2 regions of the Caldanaerobius polysaccharolyticus DSM 13641 genome follow, and region 2 is predicted to be linked to the other one. Evidence: riboswitches for the same ligand, from Rfam matches in the RefSeq annotation. Region 2 holds a riboswitch; the other holds the start of a gene.
The links. A riboswitch is a leader RNA that binds a small molecule or an ion and turns the genes downstream of it on or off. The one in region 2 is predicted to bind lysine.
Positions count from the first base shown of each region.

Region 1: it holds a riboswitch for lysine, as region 2 does, so the genes downstream of both, CALPO_RS0103085 (aspartate-semialdehyde dehydrogenase) here and lysA (diaminopimelate decarboxylase) in region 2, are expected to answer to the same signal.

Region 1 is NZ_KE386494.1:425,688-431,939, reverse strand. It holds gene CALPO_RS14120 (Mur ligase family protein) at 1-29, shown strand, start outside; gene CALPO_RS0103105 (single-stranded DNA-binding protein) at 96-752, shown strand; gene dapD (2,3,4,5-tetrahydropyridine-2,6-dicarboxylate N-acetyltransferase) at 805-1,524, opposite strand; gene dapB (4-hydroxy-tetrahydrodipicolinate reductase) at 1,529-2,290, opposite strand; gene dapA (4-hydroxy-tetrahydrodipicolinate synthase) at 2,317-3,195, opposite strand; gene CALPO_RS0103085 (aspartate-semialdehyde dehydrogenase) at 3,214-4,194, opposite strand; lysine riboswitch at 4,273-4,444, opposite strand; gene CALPO_RS0103080 (ABC transporter ATP-binding protein) at 4,643-5,758, shown strand; gene CALPO_RS0103075 (PucR family transcriptional regulator) at 5,877-6,252, shown strand, end outside.
Region 2 is NZ_KE386494.1:832,602-838,853, reverse strand. It holds gene CALPO_RS0104975 (50S ribosomal protein L25) at 1-479, shown strand, start outside; gene lysA (diaminopimelate decarboxylase) at 516-1,847, opposite strand; lysine riboswitch at 1,919-2,094, opposite strand; gene CALPO_RS0104965 (ferritin family protein) at 2,187-2,642, shown strand; gene CALPO_RS0104960 (hypothetical protein) at 2,642-3,085, shown strand; gene CALPO_RS0104955 (NAD(P)/FAD-dependent oxidoreductase) at 3,179-4,270, shown strand; gene CALPO_RS15035 (NAD(P)/FAD-dependent oxidoreductase) at 4,284-5,336, shown strand; gene CALPO_RS13285 (PTS galactitol transporter subunit IIC) at 5,404-6,252, shown strand, end outside.

The DNA of each region.
Region 1 (6,252 bases), 410 kb from region 2:
AGGAGATATTTGCTGCCCTTTACAGTTAATTATCATAATTACTCTGAAAAATAATATATTTATATAGAAAACTTAAGACCGAAGGGGAGAGAGAAATGGCGGGGAATCAATTGTCAAATAACGTTGTCAATCTCGTTGGCAAACTTGTATCAGATCTTGAGTACAATCATGAGCTGTTTGGAGAAGTCTTTTACCGCACCACTATGGAAGTGCCTAGGTTAAGTGAGAGCAAGGATTTATTGCCTTTGACTATATCGGAAAGGCTTATACAAGGTCTGGATATAAAAAGAGGCACGCGGTTACAGGTGGAGGGGCAGCTCAGGTCTTACAACAGAGTAACAGAGGACGGCAAAAGGCATTTGGTGCTTACGGTATTTGTAAGGGATTTAAAAGTGATCGGCGACGACGTGGTAGTTAAAAATCCCAATGAGATTTTCCTTGACGGCTATATCTGCAAGAAACCTGTCTACAGGTCTACGCCTTTTGGTAGAGAAATCACCGACTTGCTGATAGCTGTTAACAGAGCGTATAAAAAATCCGACTATATACCTGTGATAGCCTGGGGAAGAAATGCCAGGTACAGTGAAAAGTTGGAGATCGGGAACAGGATCAGGCTATGGGGTAGGGTTCAAAGCAGGGAATACCAGAAAAAAATTTCTGAAGATGAGGTTGTGACTAAAACCGCGTATGAAGTCTCTATATCAAAAATGGAAAAAGTGGAAGCGGACGAAAAAGCAGCTGAGCAGTTGTAAAAGTATAAGCGCAGGCCTTTAAGCTATTGTGGGCAAGACCTGCGCTTATACTTTATCCCCTTAAATCCTCCAGGAGCTTGGTCTTATCTCTCGTTTTATCGTCCACGCTCTTTACGATTTTGGCTGGTACTCCTGCCACCACCATGCCTGCCGGCACGTCTTCTATGACTACTGAACCTGCGGCTACCACTGCCTTTTCCCCTATGTGGACGCCCTCTAGCACCACTGCGTTGGCTCCGATTAGAACCCCATCTTCTATTACAACAGGAGTGCTGCTGGGGGGCTCAAGAACGCCGGCTACAACGCTTCCGGCACCTACGTGCACGTTTTTGCCTATTTTAGCTCTGGCACCTATGACGGCGTTCATGTCTATCATGGAGTTTTCTCCGATTTCAGCGCCTATGTTGATCACTGCGCCCATCATTATCACAGCGTTCTTGCCGATTTTCACCATGTCCCTGATAATAGCACCAGGTTCTATTCTGGCTTCAAGGCTTTTTATGTCCAAAAGGGGTATAGCTGAGTTTCTCCTGTCATTTTCTATGACGTAGTCCTTTACTATGTCTTTGTACTTTTCCAGGTATTCCTTGATTACGTCGTATTCTCCAAACAAAACCCAGAAAGAACCGTATCCGAAGCCTTTAAAATTTAAAAAGGTGTTTTTGTCGAGATTACCTTCGACGTAGACTTTTACAGGCGTGGATTTTTTGGCGTTTTTTATATATCGAGCGATTTGATAAGGATCATTTAAGAATTCTTCTTGTGTACTCATAATTTCATCCTTTCTCTAATAGGTCTTTCATGGAGTATAATCCCGGCTGTTTCCCTATAATAAACTCAGCGGCTTTTAATGCTCCTTGTGCAAATATCGCTCTAGACTGAGCTATATGTTTTATTTCCAAAATCTCATCCGGACCGGCGAATATCACTTCATGCTCTCCTACTATGGTACCTCCCCTTATGGCGTGAATGCCCAATTCACTTTTTTCCCTTTTGCCGCTTTGAGGACTTCTGCCATAAGTGAAGTGCAGTGTGTTGGAGAGGGCCTGGTTGATGGCGTTGGCAATCATAAAGGCGGTGCCGCTGGGAGCATCCAGCTTTTGGTTGTGGTGTTTTTCCACGATCTCTATGTCGCTGCTTTTATAGAGTACCTGGGCTGCTTGCACTACCAGTTTAATTAGCAGGTTTATCCCTAAGGACATATTTGCTGACATGAATATGGGTATGTAGTTTGATTTCTCAATGACGACGTGGTGCTCTGCTTCATTTAACCCCGTAGTGGCGATGACCACAGGTATTTTCATGTGAGTTGCGTCTTCCAGGAGATCGGGTATCGCCGTGTGGTGGGAAAAGTCGATGACCACATCAGCCTTTTCTTTTACTTCTATTAGCCTGGAGTAGATAGGAAAGTCCTCCCTTGAGGCCGAGGCCAATTTATCTACCCCTGCCACCACTTCAAATCCACCGTTGTTCCGAGCGGCGCTGACCACGTTTTTGCCCATTTTTCTGTTGCATCCGTGCACTATAAGCCTTATCATGTTTTATTCACCTTTCTAGCCTCTTTTTACAGCAAGCCGTACTTTTTCAGCGTTTCTTTTAACAACTCTTTGTGCTTATCCTCCATATCCACTAGCGGCAGCCTGAGCTTGCCTACCTCCATGCCCATCATGTTCATAGCTGTTTTGATAGGTATGGGGTTTGTTTCGATGAACAGGACGTTGTTTAGAGGATTGAGTTCCAGCTGTATATCTCTGGCGCCTTTTACGTCCCCGTTTAGGTATTTGTAGACCATTTCGTGGACTTTATCGGGGAGTATATTGGCTGTTACGGATATAACCCCTACCCCACCTAGGGAAAGGATGGGGACGACCTGGTCATCGTTGCCAGAGTATATATCCAGATTGTCTCCGCACAACCTGGCGATTTCTGCTACTTGGCTGATATTACCACTGGCTTCTTTTACGCCTTTTATGTTGGGGTGCTTTGATAGCACACTTAAGGTTTCAGGGGTTATATTCATGCCGGTTCTAGAAGGCACGTTGTATATAATAATAGGTATGTTTACGCTGTCGGCTATAGCCGTAAAATGGGAAATAAGGCCCTTTTGAGTGGTTTTGTTGTAGTAGGGCGTTATGCATAAAAGGGCGTCAGCGCCTACACTTTCGGCGTATTTGCTTAATTCGATGGAATGAGCCGTGTCGTTAGAACCCGTTCCTGCTATAACCGGTATTCTGCCCGCTATTTTATCTACCGTGTACTTGATCGCGCCCTTTCGCTCTTCGTCAGTCATGGTGGAGGATTCGCCGGTAGTGCCGCATATGATAATAGCGTCGGTGTGGTTTTTTACGTGCCACTCCAGCAATTCGCCTAGCTTTTGATAGTTGACGCCATCGTCGGTAAAAGGCGTGACTATGGCGACGCCAGACCCTTTAAATATAGACATTGTCTCACTCCTTTCCGCTTATAAAAGCAACTCGGCTATCTGAACCGCATTGGTCGCAGCGCCTTTCCTTATGTTATCAGCTACCACCCAGAGATTTAAGCCGTTTTCTACGGTGTCATCCCTTCTTATCCTGCCCACGTAAACTTCATTATGGCCGGAGGCAATGGTAGCTAATGGGTATACATTTTCAAACGGTTTATCCATAACGATGACCCCTGGGGCTTTGGATAGGATGTCAAAGACCTGAGAGAGCTCAAAGGGTTTTTCGAATTCTACGTTGACCGACTCGCTGTGGCTGTTTTCCACGGGGACCCTTACTGTAGTCGCTGTTACCTTAATGCTGGGATCGCCCATGATCTTCTTGGTCTCATTGACCATCTTCATTTCCTCTTTGGTGTAGCCGTTGTCCAAGAAGACGTCGATATGAGGCAAGCAATTGTTGGCTATAGGATGTGGGTAAAACTGGGGCATCTCTCCCTGCAATGTGCGCTTGAGGTCGTCTATACCTTTTTTACCCGAACCGGAAACGGCCTGGTAAGTAGAGACCACTATTCTTTTTATCTTAAACGCGTCGTGTAGAGGCTTTAGAGCTACCACCATCTGGATTGTAGAGCAGTTGGGGTTTGCGATTATCCCTTTGTGCCAGCCTATGTCTTGAGGGTTGACTTCAGGTACCACTAATGGCACGTTATCGTCCATTCTCCACGCGCTGCTGTTGTCTACCACTACTACTCCTTTTGACGCTGCTATAGGTGCAAACTTTTTGCTTACTGTTGCACCCGCCGAGAATAACGCTATGTCAATAGGGCGATCAAAGGAATTCTCTGTAAGTTCTTCAACGGTATATTCGGCGCCTCTAAAGCTTATTTTTGTGCCTGCTGATTTGTGAGATGCAAAGAGATACAGGTTATCGATGGGAAAATCTCTTTCTTCCAGGACCTTTAGAAAGGTCCTTCCTACCAGTCCGGTGGCGCCTACTATGGCTATATTTTTCTTCATTAAAAATACCTCCTAGAAAATAGTTATAAAAAAATCTAGTTATGGAAATAACTAGCTGGTTATAGGCATTACGGCTATAAACCAGATAGCTCTCCATCATTGCTGATGACAGTCAGCATGTTTTTCACATACTGACCAGGTAACCGGCACGGAGAATACCGGCCCTTCGGCGCTGTTTCCTTTTCTGTGGTTCACAGACCTCTCCAGTCTCCCGCACAGTACTCATAAACAGCGCGCCTCTATCTGTGCTCTTTCCTATATAATATTTTATTTTAATATAGCAGAGATGACACCTCAAGTCAAATGTTAATTGTGACATGTTCATGCTGAACAAAAAGTAACGTAAAACTATGTTTATTATATATAATACAAATTTCCGACAATTTATATTATAATATAGTTGTAACGTTTGCTTGCGTTAACATACTAACGATTGGAGGAAGGAACAATGGCAGAAGTTGTGTTAAAGAATGTTTCCAAGATCTATCAAGGCGGAGTAAAGGCCGTTGACAACTTTAACCTGGATATAAAAGACAAGGAATTTGTAGTCTTGGTAGGTCCCTCTGGTTGTGGAAAGTCCACCACGTTGAGGATGGTGGCAGGTCTTGAAGAGATCACAGAGGGAGAATTGTACATCGGTGACAGGCTGGTCAACGATGTTCCGCCTAAAGACAGGGATATAGCGATGGTTTTCCAGAACTACGCCTTGTATCCTCATATGACGGTATACGACAATATGGCGTTTGGACTTAAACTGAGGAAGATGCCCAGAGCGGAGATTGACAAGAGGGTTAGAGAAGCTGCTAAGATACTGGACATTGAACACCTTTTGGATAGAAAACCCAAGGCTTTGTCCGGTGGTCAGAGGCAGAGGGTAGCTTTAGGCCGTGCTATTGTACGTGAGCCTAAGGTCTTCTTGATGGACGAGCCTTTATCAAACCTGGACGCAAAATTGAGGGTGCAGATGAGGACGGAAATCAGCAAGCTTCATGAGAGGTTGCAGACCACATTTATATACGTTACCCACGATCAGACAGAGGCTATGACCATGGGCGACAGAATCGTCGTTATGAAAGACGGTGTCATACAGCAGGTAGATACACCGCAGACCATATACGATTATCCTGCAAATATATTCGTAGCAGGGTTTATTGGAAGTCCTCAAATGAACTTTATCGATGCCAGGTTGGTGGAGAAAAACGGTGAGATTTACGCGGAGTTTAAAGGATTTTCACTGAAGCTCCCCGATGGCAAGGTCAAGAAGCTGGTCAGTAGCTCTTATGTAGGAAAAGAGGTTGTGCTGGGAATAAGGCCTGAGGACATCCACGACGAAGAAGTATTTATAAGCGCAAATCCTGGCGCTACTGTTGAGGCTAAAGTTGAGGTAGTAGAGCTTTTGGGTGCAGAAACATTCCTTTACATGGACTTAAAAGGCCAGCAGGTCATAGCTAGGGTCAATCCTAGGAGCAAAGCAAAAGAAGGAGATATATTAAAGGTAGCTTTCGATATGAATAAGGTGCACTTATTTGATAAAGAAACTGAAAAGACTATTTTAAACAGATAATGAATTAAAGAAGGATTTTAATTTAGAAAGCAGAAATAATTATATAGAGATTATTTCTGCTTTTTTCTTTGCTGAAAACCATGATATAGTATAATATATTGTACAGGGGTTGATTTCTTTGGATATATATAAAAGTATATACGAAAAGGTAATGGATATTGTGGGATTGCCTTTTAACATCTATGATGCTGAAGGAAAATGTATCGTCGGCAGCAATGAGGGCAGTTCTATACCTGTGGTGAACTACGAGGATTTTATCCAGTCTGATAATTTCTTTGTGATAAATAACTGGATATATAAAAGCGTTAAGGCAAATGGGAAGTTTTTGTGCTGTATCGCGATGAAGGGGACGACGCCTGAAGTACAAAAATACATGGGTTTGATCGAGCAGATGATACTGGGATTTGAGAAAACAGAGCTGAACAGGGTGAGCTTTTTCCGCAGTATTATAGAAGGTCGTAACGTCAATATAGAAAAAATGGCGGAGAAATTCA
Region 2 (6,252 bases):
TGCCTATAGCGGTTAACGCGTCAAAGTTTTATGAAATCTATAGGGAACAAGGACACAGTGCTATTGTAAATCTGATCCTGAACGGACAGACCATACCTGGGATAATAAAAGAAGTGCAATACGGGACTTTGGACGGCAAAATTATCCACGTGGATTTTCAGAAGGTGTCCCTGGAGGAAGAGATTGAGGCAGAGATTCCGATAAAAGTTGAAGGAGCAGGTATTATAGAGAGCAAAGGCGCCATCATTCAGCATCAGCTCAGAGAGATAACCGTAAGGTGCAGGGCGCAAGACTTGCCTGAAGAGATTACCGTGGACGTATCTGGCATGGACGTGGGGGATGTGATTAAGGTATCAGACTTAAACGTGCCCAAAGGGGTTAAGGTCGTAGACGAACCTGAGGAGATCGTATTATCTGTCATCGTGCCCAGAGCTGGTGAGGTAGAAGAAACAGAGCCCCAGCCTGAAGGAGAACAATAAAAAGCCGGTTTTTGACCGGCTTTTATTTTTGTGGTTTTATATAGCGCTTACGTCACCGATATTTTCAAAACACTTTTTGCTCAGCCTGGCTGGAATCACGTCGTTTCTCAACAGATCTTCATAGGTCTCGCGCTTTACGATTACGTCAGCACGACCGTCTTTTACCAGTACTACAGCGGGTTTGGTAAGGCGGTTGTAGTTGCTGGCCATGGAATAATTATACGCACCTGTGCTCATGACGGCGATTATGTCGCCGGATACCACATGGGGAAGCCGTACATCCCATATTAGCATATCTCCGGATTCACAGCACTTTCCCGCAATAGATACCACTTCGCTGTTTTCTTCAAAGACCTTATTCGCAATGACAGCCTCGTATTTGGCACCGTATAAAGCCAATCGGGGATTATCGGTCATGCCGCCATCCACCGAGATGTATTTCCTTACGCCAGGTATATCCTTGATGGCACCGACGGTGTAAAGGGTCGTACCTGCATTGGCTATGATGGATCTCCCTGGTTCGATGATGACCCTGGGTTTAATTATGTCCAGCTCCTCTACCATTTTTTCCAGCGTCTCAAACACGACCTCAGCGTAATCCTCTATGGAAGACGGGTTATCTTCTTCGGTGTAATAGACTCCAAATCCTCCACCCAGATCCAGCTCTTCTACTTCATAACCTGTCTCATCCTTTATTTGCTTTATAAACCTGGTGGTTATTTCCACTTCTCGCTTGTAGGAATTCATTTCGAATATCTGAGAGCCTATGTGGCAGTGTATGCCTTTTAAATTCAGGTTAGGCATTTTTATGGCCATTTTTATGGCTTTCATAGCCTGGCCATCGGGAACGTTAAAGCCGAACTTGGAGTCCAGCTGTCCTGTCATTATATACTCATGGGTATGGGCTTCTATGCCTGGTGTTATCCTTATGAGTATATCTGCCTTTTTACCCAGCGTTCCCGCTATATAGTTGAGGATTTCCAATTCATAAAAGTTATCGACTATGATGCGGGAGACGCCTGATTTAAGGGCGAGTATAAGCTCATCAGGGCTTTTATTGTTGCCGTTAAAATACACCTTCTCCATGGGGAAATCTGCTTGAAGCGCTGTGTATATCTCACCGCCTGATACCACATCAAGGCCTAACCCTTCTTCGTCAATTAAACGGGCCATGGCCATGTTCATAAACGCTTTAGAAGCGTATAAGACCACACCGCCGTGTTTTTTCACAAAGGAGTTATAATATCTCCTGCAGGTTTCACGTACCAGCTGCTCGTCGATGACGTAAAGAGGAGTACCGAACTTTTTAGCTAATCGAACAGTATCACACCCACCGATCTCCAGGTGGTTTCTAGAATTGACCTTCATAGTGCCATGCAATCTCACTTATTTCACTCCCTTAAATATTTGCGCATTTAAGGGAGTTGCCTCCCTTCCATGCGCGAGATAGCTCTCCACCGGTTTATGCCGCCGGTGACAGTCCTGCACCTATTCGATGCAGGCCCAGCTACAGGAAATGGGCTTTTCCTGCGCTTCGGCGAAATCCCCTTTCAGCTGCTTCATCGCAGCCCGTGCTCTACAGCTTACTCATGAATTTCGCGCCTCTACTTCACTGCTGGAAGATGAGGTGTTTTGTTTTTTTCATTTTACAGCATAAAAATCATTGTGTCAAGGGAAAATAAGAGCGGATAGAGCGGAGGTGTGTTTATGCAAAAACTGACACAACAGGAGCTCATATACAGCTGCTTTAACAACGCGGAAAAACAAGAGAAAACTTTAAAGGATAAGTGCTTGAAGTACGCCAATCAGATCGGTGACCCTATGATCTCAGGGATTCTAGAGGAGTGCGGTAGAATTGCATCAAAACACATGGATGGCATAAAGCAGAAAAGAAAGTTGATAAAGCTGCCGTCGTTGGTGAAAACCAATATGTCATTAGACACCCTGGATTTGATGCAGGATGTCGTTAAAGAGGTGATAAAGCTTCAGACCTTTTACAACGACCACATCATAATGATAACAAATCCTGATATAAGGGAAATGTTGACTCAGTTCAGGGATGAAGAGATGAAGTCTATATCCATGCTTCAGCAGAAAATTGAAGCCATAGAGTCAAAGCCCACCGAAATAAATAAGGTATTTTCGACGAGAGAAGGGTTATGATGGGTTGGATCATAATATTTGTGCTGAGCTGGATTCTTTTTATATTGTGTGCTGATTGGAAGAAACTATGGCCAGGGATATTGGGGGGTATATATGCGGTTATAGTTCAGATTATCGTCGATAGGATTTCTATAAGCTTGAACCTCTACACGGCAAAAGGATATATAATAGACCTGCTGGGGAGTGGATCGATTTTTTTTACCTTAGGACCCGTTTTTACCATGGGTACATTATTAGTGCAGAACATCCCAGATAACAGATGGATGAGGCTCTTAAATATATTTGTGTGGGTAGGTTTTTTTATGCTTATGGAGTGGCTTATGCTCTCTTTTGGCTACCTGGAATACAGGCACTGGAATCAGCTATACAGTTTATGGGTTGATATAGTGGTATTAATGAATATTTCATGGGTAGGAGAAAACTTTGTTAAAATGGAGAGGTAATAAAGATGTATCTATTTATAGCTTATGGTGTGGGTATAAGTATACTGATATACGTATATGTCCGTATGTTAAAATTGAGAAAGTGGTGATAATGTGAAAGTAGCCATTGTTGGAGCAGGTATATCTGGACTTGTTTGCGCATATCAGCTGGAAAGCTACGGCATAAAACCTGTTATTTTTGAGGCGCAATCTTCGGTGGGAAGTGGCTATAGCCACGTAGGTGCGGTTTTACAGGTCATAACAAGACCCACGGTTAATCCCATCATGTATGAAAAAGTAAAATTTGATATACCGGTTCAGCCGACGGCTGTTTTAAATAGGATCGTGATGAACGGCCCTACAGCGAGGAGTGTAATAAAAGGCAACGATCTAGGCTGGCTTTTTATCAGGGGGCCAGAAGAGAATTCACTGGAGAACAAACTGTACAGGCTCATAAAATCGAATGTGAACTTTAATACAAAGATTGATGATCTGGAGCCTTTAAAGAAAGAATTTGATTATGTGGTGGTGGCAACAGGGAATAATTATTTTGCGAAACAGTATGGGTGCTGGCAAGATTTGATGGAAACATGGCTTAAAGGAGCTATCGTAGTAGGGGAATTTGATCCCAATACACTTGTAATGTGGATGAATGCAGCTTACGCTAAGTCAGGGTACGCTTATCTGGCCCCTTATGATTCTAGAAGGGCCATTGTGGCAATGATGGTACCCTACATAAGCAGGGACGAATTAGAGGAACGATGGCAGCTGTTCTTGAATATGGAAAATATCACTCACGAGAAAATCGAGGGTTTTTTAATGCAACATAGTTCTGGCAATGTTTATCCCCATGTGGTAGAGAACGTGTACTTTATAGGCAGTGCAGGAGGAGTATTAGAGCCGTTTCTTGGATTTGGACAATACCACGCGATACTGACGGGTTGCATTGCGGCTAAATGTATTGTCGAAGAGAAGGATTACGAAAAAGAGCTCCTGTACATCAAGAGCGAGTTTAATAAGATGTTTGTATTTAGAAAGGCACTGGACAGGATGACCAACAGGGGCTACGATTTTATCATAAAGTTCCTGGGGTTTCCAGGGTTAAATAAATTGATATACGGCACGGGAATAAATGCAGTTAGGTACCTTTCATGGTTGGTAGACAACGTTTATAACAGGTTCTGGGGTAGAAATCCTTTAAAGTGAGAGCGGTGATGGCATGAAAGTGGCGATTATAGGTGCAGGGATATCTGGCCTTGCTTGCGCTTACGAACTGGAAAGGCTGGGAGTAAATCCCGTAATATTTGAAAGGCGTTTTACGGTGGGAGATTTTCATCAACATACGGGGGCTATGTTGCAGATTAGCAGCAGGCCTATTTCTGATCAATTACAGTATATAAGAGATAAATTTGACATAACCCTCTTGCCTTTAAATAAAATAGAAGAAATAGTTATGTACAGTCCGCGGAATAAAGCCGTGGTCAGGGGCGCACATTTAGGTTATACTTTTCAGAGAGGACAAGATGAAACTTCTATGGAAAGGCAATTGTGGCGCTTTGTAAAATCTAAGGTCAATTTTAATACCCATGCTGATTACAAGGTATTGGCCAAGGAGTTCGACTATGTAGTAGTAGCGTCAGGTAATCACATGATAAGCAACGACGTGGGCATATGGAGGGAAGCCATAGTTGCTTTTATAAAAGGCGCTGTAATACTAGGCGACTTTAATCCGCGTTCGATGTCAATATGGGTTGATACCGATTTTGCTAAATCGGGCTATGGGTATATGATACCCTTTGATGACAAAAAGGCTACGCTGGGACTTGTAGTTCCTTATGCAACCAAAAAGGAGATGGAAAATTACTGGAATCTTTTTCTAAAGACCATCAAGCTCAACAACCCCATAGTTGAGACTTTTGAACAAGATCTAACAGTGGGGTACTGTACGACCCATGTGGTCGATAACATGTACTTTGTGGGCAATGCGGCAGGTTTACTGGATCCGCTACTGGGGTATGGCATTTTTGCGGGGCTTTTGAGTGGCATATATGCAGCTATAGCTATTGTGCAGAAAAAGGATTATGAAAAAATGATTAAGCCCCTTGTCAGAACCATTGACGCCTTTACGGCTTTCAGGAATTATATAGATGAGTTAGACAATAAAGGAATTGACAGGCTTATAAAGTTTTTAAAAGTACCGGGTATAAAACATATGATTTATAATACCAACATCAATGTGCTTCAGCTAGGGGCGAGGTTGTTGAGAAAGTAATTCTTGTACCCCATAGTTAGCTATTGTATAATGGAGAGGAGTGTTGTTACATCGAAAGGGGATTTTGATGAGTATAATATCATACATACTGAGTTTTAAAGCGTATGCAATGCTTCCCATTGTCATTTTCGCCATAGACCTGATGATATCCATAAAGCCGGGCCAGGCTTTAAAATCATCCCTCACCTTAGGTGTGGGCCTTGCTGGCATTTTTATTGTCATAGATTTTCTGGTGACTAATGTAGGTCCTGCAATCGATAATTTGATAAATCAGAGGAGTTTAAATTATCCTGTAATGGACGTCGGATGGCCTTCTTTGGCTGCAGTGGCTTGGGCTTCTGATATAGGTATGGTCACCATACCTATGGTTTTATTGATCAATATAGCCATGATTTACTTTAATGTAACCAGGACGATTGACGTGGACATTTGGAATTACTGGCATTTTGCTATATTGGGTGTGATGGTGAAAAAAGCCACGGGTAGTTTTTATGTAGCTGTATTGGCTACAGCGGTGATTGCGATTATAACCTTAAAGCTGGCGGACTGGACTGCGCCACTGGTGGAAAAGCGGTTTGGCTTTAAAGGCATATCGGTGCCTACTGTATCTGCTGTTACCTTTTTCCCCGTAGGCGTTATAGGAAATGCCCTTTTGGATAAAATACCTTATATCAAGGATCTCCATGCCAATCCGGACACTATTAAAAAGAAATTTGGGGTGCTGGGAGAGCCTGTTATCATAGGTTTTGTTATCGGAGACTTCATAGGTATTATTTCAGGTTATGATTTAAAAGGGATTCTGCAGCTGGGGGTATGTTTGGCTGCGGTGATGGTGTTATTACCTGCTATGGCAGGGGTTTTGGTAGAGGGCTTAAATCCTATATCCGAAGGCATAAAGGACTTTATGCAAAGGAAG